DNA from 3 places in the Zooshikella sp. RANM57 genome. Region 2 is predicted to be linked to each of the others. Evidence: predicted binding sites of a transcription regulator. Region 2 holds the regulator's gene; each other region holds the start of a gene.

What was found. The regulator FNR, encoded in region 2, switches genes on or off when oxygen is low (the NO sensors DNR and NnrR bind a similar motif). The targets are predictions, from matches to a motif close to TTGATNTANATCAA.
Region 1: the regulator FNR is predicted to act here: its motif matches at 1,581-1,594, upstream of nagE (N-acetylglucosamine-specific PTS transporter subunit IIBC).
Region 3: the regulator FNR is predicted to act here: its motif matches at 1,857-1,870, upstream of adhE (bifunctional acetaldehyde-CoA/alcohol dehydrogenase).

Annotation. Positions count from the first base shown of each region.
Region 1 covers NZ_JBOIUB010000012.1:71,856-75,048, reverse strand. Annotated here, with positions in the region: gene nagA (N-acetylglucosamine-6-phosphate deacetylase) at 1-642, opposite strand, end outside; gene nagB (glucosamine-6-phosphate deaminase) at 667-1,467, opposite strand; gene nagE (N-acetylglucosamine-specific PTS transporter subunit IIBC) at 1,717-3,193, shown strand, end outside.
Region 2 covers NZ_JBOIUB010000003.1:267,769-270,961, reverse strand. Annotated here, with positions in the region: gene ACQ96U_RS08550 (hypothetical protein) at 11-505, opposite strand; gene ACQ96U_RS08545 (adenine phosphoribosyltransferase) at 957-1,490, opposite strand; gene fnr (fumarate/nitrate reduction transcriptional regulator Fnr) at 1,511-2,272, opposite strand; gene hemN (oxygen-independent coproporphyrinogen III oxidase) at 2,388-3,193, opposite strand, start outside.
Region 3 covers NZ_JBOIUB010000005.1:267,095-270,287, reverse strand. Annotated here, with positions in the region: gene pflB (formate C-acetyltransferase) at 1-858, shown strand, start outside; gene pflA (pyruvate formate lyase 1-activating protein) at 1,018-1,806, shown strand; gene adhE (bifunctional acetaldehyde-CoA/alcohol dehydrogenase) at 1,994-3,193, shown strand, end outside.

The DNA.
Region 1 (3,193 bases), on a different contig from region 2:
GAGGTGCGTTGCCATTGATATGCCAGCCTGAAATGCGAGTTGTGCCGTGTTATAGTCAGAAAGGCTATGTCCTGCAGAAACAATAATCTTATTATTAACGAGTAACTGAATTATCTCTGTTGTTGTTAGTTCTGGTGCGAGCGTAACAACTTTTAATGTGTCGCCACCATACTCAGCCATTAATTTTATCATCTCAATATCATAAGGACGAATTTGGTTTGGGTCATGAATACCCTTTTTTTGTCGGTTGATATACGGACCTTCTAAATGTAATCCAATGACTGAAGCATGCTTTTGTTGGTAATTTTTTACTGTTTCTAAAGCGTTTTTTATTTGGGTGTCATTTGTTGTAATCAGTGTGGGTAGATAATGAGTTGTACCATGGCGCAAATTAGTTTTATGCATAATATCCAGTGTTTCTGCACTAATATCATCATTAAATAAACGACCACCACAACCATTTAATTGTAGATCAATAAATCCTGGTGAGACATTATGCCCATGCAGGTCAATTTTTTTAATATCTTTGGTGAGAGTATTAACCGGTACTATGGCTTTAATTGATGTGTTTTCAATGACAACAGCATGTTGTTCAAGTGTTTCTTCACCAGTAAAAATGCATCCATTTATGAGTGCGTACATACTGCGTTTTCTCGTATTAAAAAGTTAGTATTGACAGATAATTTCAGCTTCAAGCTTTTGGTAATACTCAAGCGTCTTAACTTTTAGCTCTTGAGCGGCATCATGGTCGCAAGTAATGATCGCTTTGGGGTGAAGCTGTATTGCTGTAACTGGCCACTGATGACTTACTGAACCTTCAACTGCATGCTGTATGGCATCGGCTTTATTTGTGCCTGTGGCCATGATCAGCAATTCTTTAGCATCAAGTAGAGTTCCAATTCCAACCGTGAGTGCTAGCTTAGGAACGGCCGTGAGGTCATCATTAAAGAAGCGTGCATTTGCGTGCCGTGTTTCATCGGTCAGCGTCTTAATGCGTGTTTTAGAAGCTAAAGAAGAGCCAGGCTCGTTAAATGCGATATGTCCATCAGACCCAACGCCACCAAAAAACAAATGCACGCCACCAAATTTGCTTATTGTTTGCTCATAACGTTTACATTCAGCTTCCAGGTCAGATGTATTCCCATTGGGAATATGAGTGTTTTCTTCAGGAATATCAATATGCTGAAAGAAGTTCTGCTGCATGTAAAAGTGATAACTTTGAGGGTGATCCCATGCCAGTCCAACATACTCATCCATATTGAACGTAATAACATGCTTAAAACTTACTTTTTGTTGTTTATAGGCTTCTATCAATATTTGATAAACGCCTAATGGTGTACCACCAGTAGGTAGACCTAGAATGAAGGGACGCTGTTTGGTTGGCTCAAATTGATTGATCTGCTCAATAATGTAGTGAGCCACCCAGTGACTGACGTTAGCTGCCTTAGGTAAAGGTATCAGACGCATAATGTTACCTCGATAAAACAGATATCTTTATTCGTGTTAAGAAAAAAGTTGGCGCAAATAAGTTTGCCATAGTGGCATTAATTCAATTAAGTCGGTAGGAACATGTCATTTATTTTACGCAGGTCAAGTAAATTTGTAAAACTTATTTTGCAAAGAAAAAAAAGTTGGTGTAAGGTAACGTGAGGCTATATTCCAAAAAAAATGATGAAAATTGGCTTAACTTTCCCTTTGCAGTGATGGGAGGTAACGATGAATATTCTTGGTTGGTTTCAGGGGCTCGGGCGAGCATTAATGCTGCCTATAGCAGTATTACCGGTTGCGGGGCTTTTATTACGGTTGGGGGCTACAGATGTATTTGATATACCGTTTCTATTTAAGGCAGGAGAGGCAATATTTGCAAATTTACCGCTAATTTTTGCAATAGGTGTTGCGATTGGTTTTTCTAAGGATGGTCAAGGCGCTGCAGCATTAGCAGGTGGTGTAGGTTATCTCGTTCTGACTACGGCTATGTCCACAATCAATGAGCATATTGATATGGGGGTGTTGGCTGGTATTTTGATGGGTGTTGTTGCTGGCTTCAGCTACAACCGATTTAACAGCTTAAAGTTACCTGATTATCTGGCATTTTTTGGCGGTAAACGCTCGGTGCCAATAATCACAGCGGCTATCGGTTGTATTTTAGCCATGGTGTTTGGGTATGTATGGCCGCCCATTCAGCATGGAATTGATGTGGTAGGTAACTGGATAACTGGCTCAGGGGCGGTGGGTGCTTTCGTTTATGGCACAGCAAACCGCTTGTTAATTCCTACAGGGCTTCACCATGTATTAAATAACTTGGTGTGGTTTGTATTCGGCTCGTTCCCTGGTACTGGTGGTGAAGTCGTTAATGGCGACTTGCATCGTTTCTTTGCGGGTGATCCAACCGCAGGAGCCTTTATGACAGGCTTTTATCCCGTCATGATGTTTGGTTTACCTGCAGCTTGTTTAGCAATGTATACCACTGCAAAACAGGCAAGTCGTAAAAAGGTTGCTGGGATATTACTGGGTGTAGGTTTGACGTCTTTCCTAACTGGAGTGACCGAGCCTGTTGAATTTATTTTCATGTTCTTAGCACCCATTTTGTACCTCATTCATGCATTGCTCACTGGCTTATCTTTGGCAGTGTGTAGCCTATTAGATATTCGTCATGGTTTTGCTTTTTCCGCAGGTGCAATTGACTACGGGTTGAACTTTGGGCTGGCTAATAAAGGTGGGTGGTTGATTCCTTTAGGCTTGGTTTGGTTTGTCCTCTATTACGTGTTATTTGTTTTTGCGATTAAACGCTTCAATTTAAAAACACCTGGTCGAGAAGATGAAAAAGATTTGAATCTGAATCAGCCAATAGTAGGGTCTAGTACCAGTGAAGCTGTTAGTTATTTAATGGCGTTGGGTGGACACGATAATATCACTCAGATTGATGCATGCTTAACCCGATTAAGGCTGACAGTAAAAGATCAAAGCTTAGTTGAAGAAAAAACGCTTGAGGCTTTGGGTGCTAAAGGGATTGTGAAACTCGGTACACAAAATGTACAGGTCATTATTGGTCCACAGGCCGCTATACTTGCTGATGAAATGAGAGAAATACCTGCAGATGTTGCTGTAGGGCATTCAGAGGTTGGCAGCTCTGATAGTGAGCACAGTAATGAAAAAGAGAGCAGTTCAATGAATAATCAGCAAGCGAGAGAAG
Region 2 (3,193 bases):
ATCTAAACAACTAGGCTGCTTCACTGTTATTTAAAATTAAAGTTTGATAGTGCCGTATAAATGATTCTAGATGTGCTTGGGGTCTTACATGGTAAAAACGTCGCCAACATTTGGCTAGCATATAAATATTACTGGGTTCAGACTCAATGAAGTTTTGATTACGTTTATAAATTAACCAAGCTATTGCTGTTGCATAGGATAAATTAGTAGCAAGTTCAGCATGTGGGTTCGCAAGAAACTCATGTTGACTGGCTAATCCGCGAATTTTACTCGCTAAATCAGAGTGTTTAACTAAGTAACGGTCCCATATATTTTTATGCATCATGGGTGTAATGCAGTAGATGCCTAATGAGCGCTGCTTCCGACGCTTCAAGTAAAAGCCTAATCCACTTTCTTGAGCTGCAGTCCCCAGTAGAAGGTTTTCTGCAAAAGGGGACCACATATCTATGTAGTCTAATGTGGGTTTAATTACATAGTGGCGAAGTTCATCTGGACAGATTCCCATGGTCTCACTCTCTTATCGCAGCCCTAAAATCTATATAGGAAGCCATGCATAATATTGACCAATCTACAGGTAGGGCTGTTTATGGAAAGTAATCACTTGTTTTTATAATTACCTTTCCCATTAACCTAGCCTATTTTTTACAAAAGTCACTGTAACTTGTTGAGTTAGTGTATTTAGTCCATGTAAAAAGCATAAATAGCCGTAGTTATTAATAATACAAATCGACTTAGGCTATTTTTTTTATGGCTCTTTTGAATGATGGTGTCAATTATTCAAACATGTATGTTGTTTTAAAGACAAAAGTATGACGGGGAAATGAAGATTTGTAAGGAGTAACGTTAAACTTGTTTTGAGTGATGGCATTTTAGCTATTTAATGCAGAAAAACAGCCTTCTGCCAGGTTGTTAACCTGGCAGAATGAACTATTGGTTGAAAGCTGTATTGATAAAGTCTAGAACGCGCAGAGGGTAAACGTTGGAATATTGGCATCTTGTAGCTTTGTGCTACCACCTAAGTCTGGTAAATCAATAATAGCGGCTGCTTCATATATGTGGGCACCTAACCGCCTTATCAGTGTAGCTGCAGCAAGTAGAGTTCCACCCGTTGCAATCAAATCATCAATGAGCAGGACGGAGTCATTTTCATTTAGCACTCCACGTTGTACCTCGATGGTGGCTTGCCCATATTCTAAGTCGTAGGTTTCTGTTTCTGTTTCGGCAGGGAGCTTGCCTTGCTTGCGAAGTAAAACTAACGGCTTGTTTAGCGCGTAGGCAATAACAGCACCAGGTAAAAAACCACGAGCATCAAGTGCTGCAATATGGGTAACTTCAGTGTCTACGTAGCGTTGGATCAGACTATCTATAACCATTCTGTGTGCTTTGGGGGATTGGAAGATGGGAGTAACATCCCGAAAGACAACACCAGGCGCTGGCCAATCATTAACACTGCGTATTAATGACTTAATATAATATTCGTCAAAAATCATAGAAAGCGGATTACTTATTGTTAGGTGTCAGTGCTGCCATTTTTCTTAACTTCAACAGGTTTACCCCCTGCTAAAGAACACAAGTTTATGGGGTCAACAACTTTGACTTCTTTACCATTAGCGACGATTAAGCCATTTTTTTGGAAACGGGTGAAAACACGGCTGACAGTTTCAACGGCAAGTCCCAAATAATTTCCCATTTCATTACGAGACATAGGAAGTCGGAAAGACTGCGATGAGTATCCGCGGCGTCTAAAGCGTGTTGCCAGGTTGACAAGGAAAGTAGCAATACGCTCATCAGCATTTTTCTTGCTTAATAAAAGCATCATTTGCTGATCCTCACGAATCTCTTTGCTCATGATCCGCATTAGTTGACGACGCAGTTCAGGCAAAGATTCTGCAAGTTCATCTAGGCGGTCAAAAGGAATTTCACAAACCGTTGTTGTTTCAATAGCTTGAGCGGAAACAGGGTAGGCATCGCTGTCGACACCACTCATTCCTACTAACTCACTAGGTAAGTGAAAACCAGTAATTTGTTCATCACCATCATTGGTTGAGGTGTAGGTTTTTAGTGCTCCAGAGCGGACAGCGTAAATGGAGGCAAATTTATCTCCTTCAAGAAACAGGTGCTCCCCCTTTCGCAAGGGTCGTCCCCGCTTAATAATTTTATCAAGTAAATCAATGTCTTCAGTATTTAAAGCGATAGGCAGGCAAAGAGGTTGCAATGCACACTCTTTACAGGCCACTTGATTGAACTGTTTTACAGTAGGTTTCGACGTCATGCTGTGAGGGCCTCTAATCAACTTCCGTCGTCATATATGTTTAATGCTAGTATCTGATTAGAGGCTATTGTAGGGGAAACTACTAAAAACTCCAACGGGAATTACTAAGATGGAGTCATATTACTTTTGAAAAGCGCGTTGCTTCATTATTTGCAGCCAAGTATTGGTCAAATACCATACATATATTACGAATCAGTAGTTGACCTTTAGGTTGTACCAGTAGGCTGTCCTTATTAATGATAAGCAAGCCATCATCTGCCATTGACTGTAATGCTTCTAACTCATAAGCAAAATGGTTATTAAAATCAATTTCAAACTGTTGCTCTATTTGATGAATGTTTAACTCAAAGTGGCAAATCAGTTGACTGATAACCTCTCTACGAAGAAGATCTTCTATCGATAAAACAAAACCACGTTGAAATGGGAAGACATTTTGACTTACTTGCTGACTGTATTCATTCAATTTTGACAGGTTTTGCCAGTAGGTATTACCAATCTGGCTAATAGCAGAGCAACCAAAACCCAGCAGGTCGCACTCTTTATGGGTGGTATAACCTTGAAAGTTACGGTGGAGCTGCCCTGTGACTTTTGCTTCTGTCAATTCATCTTCTGGTAGTGCAAAGTGATCCATCCCAATATACACATAACCTGCATCAATAAGGTGCTCAATAGTGTGCTTAAGAATGGAAAGTTTTTCAGCGGGTGATGGGAGGTCCTTTTCATTGATACGACGTTGAGGTTTAAACCGATCAGGGAGGTGTGCATAATTGAAGATTGATAGACGGTTTGGTGCCAGCTCAAGGACTTTATCCAGGCTAGTCAAAAAGCTTTGAGTGTTTTGATGAGGCAACCCATAAATCAAATCAACATTGATGGATTTGAAGCTTAGGGTTCGTGCAGCATCAATGACCGCTAATGTTT
Region 3 (3,193 bases), on a different contig from region 2:
CTGGATTTTGATAAAGTCTGGGAGCGTTTCGATCACTACATGGACTGGGTTGCTAATCAGTACGTTAAATCTTTGAATGTCATTCACTATATGCATGATCGCTACAGCTATGAAACTGCGCTGATGGCTCTACATGATCGTGATGTGTATCGTACTATGGCCTGTGGTATTGCCGGTTTGTCTATCGTTGCTGACTCTCTGGCAGCTATTAAGTACGCAAAAGTGAAGCCAGTACGTAACGATGAAGGTTATGTTGTGGATTACCAGATTGAAGGTGACTTTCCTAAATTTGGTAATAATGATGACCGTGTTGACCAGATTGCGGTTGATGTCGTACATCGCTTTATGGAACACGTTCGTAAGAATCCAACATACCGTAAGTCTGTACCTACTCAGTCTATCCTGACAATTACTTCTAATGTTGTCTATGGGAAGAAAACAGGTACAACACCTGACGGACGTAAAGCGGGTGAACCATTTGCACCTGGTGCTAATCCAATGCATGGTCGTGATGAAAAAGGTGCATTAGCTTCATTACTGTCAGTATCTAAACTACCTTACAATGATGCAGAAGATGGTATTTCTTATACCATGTCTTTGGTACCAGCAGGTTTAGGTAAAGATAAAACTGCTCAAGTGACAAACTTAAGTGCGATGCTTGATGGTTATTTCAAAGCAACAGGTCACCATGTTAATGTTAACGTGTTAAATAAAGAGACCTTAATGGATGCGATGGAACATCCAGAGCAATATCCACAATTGACCATTCGTGTGTCAGGTTATGCTGTTAACTTTGTCAAATTGACACGTGAGCAGCAAATGGATGTTATTTCCCGGACATTCCATGCCAGAATGTAATTTCTGAAGACTATCACGCTCCTAAGAAGCAGGGCATAGCCCTGCTTCTTAGTGTCTGAAGGTTGCGTGAAGATGGTATAGACTAATCTTCAGCATAACTTATTTGGCTTTGTTCTCTCGTGGAGAGAGCCGATCAATGCCAGTGGTATTAGGTGGTGAATGACACAACTAATCTATCCTTTTAAAGACGCTGTCAGTGTTGATCCTCTGCAAGTGTCGGGTAACGTCCACTCTGTGGACAGTTTTGGAACCGTTGATGGGCCTGGAACACGTTATGTAGTGTTTTTACAAGGTTGTTTGTTTCGCTGTAAATATTGTCATAACAGAGATACCTGGGATCTTGATGGTGGGCAGAAAAAAATTGCTGGCGACCTGGTGAAAGAAATTGTTGCCTATAAGCCGTTTATGGAAGCCTCTAATGGAGGTGTAACGGTGACTGGCGGAGAGCCTTTGCTGCAAGTACCGTTTGTTAAAGCACTGTTTACTGCCCTTAAAGAAGAAAATATCCATACCTGTTTGGATACGAATGGTTATGCAACTAAATATAACCAAGAACTGGATGACCTATTAGCACATACTGATTTAGTGTTATTAGATCTTAAACAAGTTGATGATAAGCGCCACAAAGCATTGACGGGTGTAAGTAACAAGAGAACATTGAAGTTTGCTCAATATGTGGCCGAAAAAGGTATTCCTGCCTGGATTCGTTTAGTAGTTGTGCCTGGCTACACAGATGATGAAAAAACAGCTCGGCAAATGGCTGAGTTTATCCAACCGATGAGTAACGTGGAAAAAGTTGAGTTATTGCCCTATCACGAATTAGGGAAGCATAAGTGGGAAGCGTTCGGTGATCGTTATCCATTAGCCGGTGTTGAGCCGCCGTCAAAGGATACACTGCTGAAACTGCAGGCCATTTTTTCGGAATATCACATCAAAGCGACGTTTTAAAACAACAGTTTTGCTTTATTTGTGTAATGATTTGGTAAGTTTACTACATAATGACATGTATCAAGTTTGCTGCTATAGAACTGTACTAGACTTGCCTTAAACAAAGCACTCCTGAATGAAACCGCTAGCAAACAGCTCAAGCCAGTGCTGAAAAGAATTTTTTATTTTGCGTTTATAGGAGTACGACATGAGTGTCAGTAACCTCGATAAGCTGGATCAGTTAATTGCTCAAGTAAAAAAAGCACAGCAGGCCTATGCAGATTTTACCCAAGAGCAAGTTGACGAAATCTTCCGCGTTGCTGCATTAGCAGCTAACGACCAGCGTGTTAAGTTAGCAAAAGCTGCTGCAGAAGAAACTGGGATGGGGATTGCGGAAGATAAAGTGATTAAAAACCACTTTGCTTCTGAGTATATCTACAACCAGTATAAAGATGACAAAACTTGTGGTGTTCTTGAAGAAGATAAGACTTACGGCATTCTAAAAGTGGCTGAGCCCATTGGTTTGATTGCTGGTGTCGTTCCCACCACAAACCCCACTTCTACTGCCATTTTTAAGGCACTGCTAGCCTTAAAAACACGTAACGGTATTATCTTCTCTCCACACCCTCGTGCTAAAAAATCTACTGCTCTTGCTGCGCGTATTGTGCGTGAAGCAGCAGAAAAAGCAGGTGCTCCAAAAGGTATTATTGCTTGTATCGATGAGCCATCTGTAGAGCTGTCACAGCACTTAATGCGTCACCCTGACATCAATATGATTCTTGCTACTGGTGGCCCAGGTATGGTGAAAGCTGCTTACTCTTCTGGTAAGCCAGCGATTGGTGTTGGTGCGGGTAATACACCAGCTGTAATTGATGAAACAGCGGCTGTCAAAATGGCGGTTAGCTCAATCATCATGAGTAAAACGTTTGATAACGGTGTGATTTGTGCTTCTGAACAGTCTGTGATCGTTGTTGATAGTGTTTACGAAGAAGTTAAGCGTGAATTTCAAGCGCGTGGTGCTTACATTTTATCGAAAGATGAAAAGAAAAGTGTGGGTGCCAAAGTACTTATTGATGGCAACATGAACCCTGCCATTGTGGGACAACCTGCATGGAAAGTGGCCGAGATTGGTGGTGTTGAAGTACCAAAAGAAGCCAAGATTTTGATTGCTGAATGTGATTCTACTGCAACTGAAGAGCCATTTGCACACGAGAAATTATCACCCACATTAGCCATGTATCGTGCTAAAAACTATGACGATGCTGTAGCAAAAGCGGTTGCTTTAGTGGAGCTTGGTGGTATAGGCCATACTTCTGTCCTTTATACTGACCAGTTTGCTAATCAAGATCGTATCAATGTTTTTGGTAAGGCCATGAAAACAGGTCGTATTTTGATCAATATGCCTGCT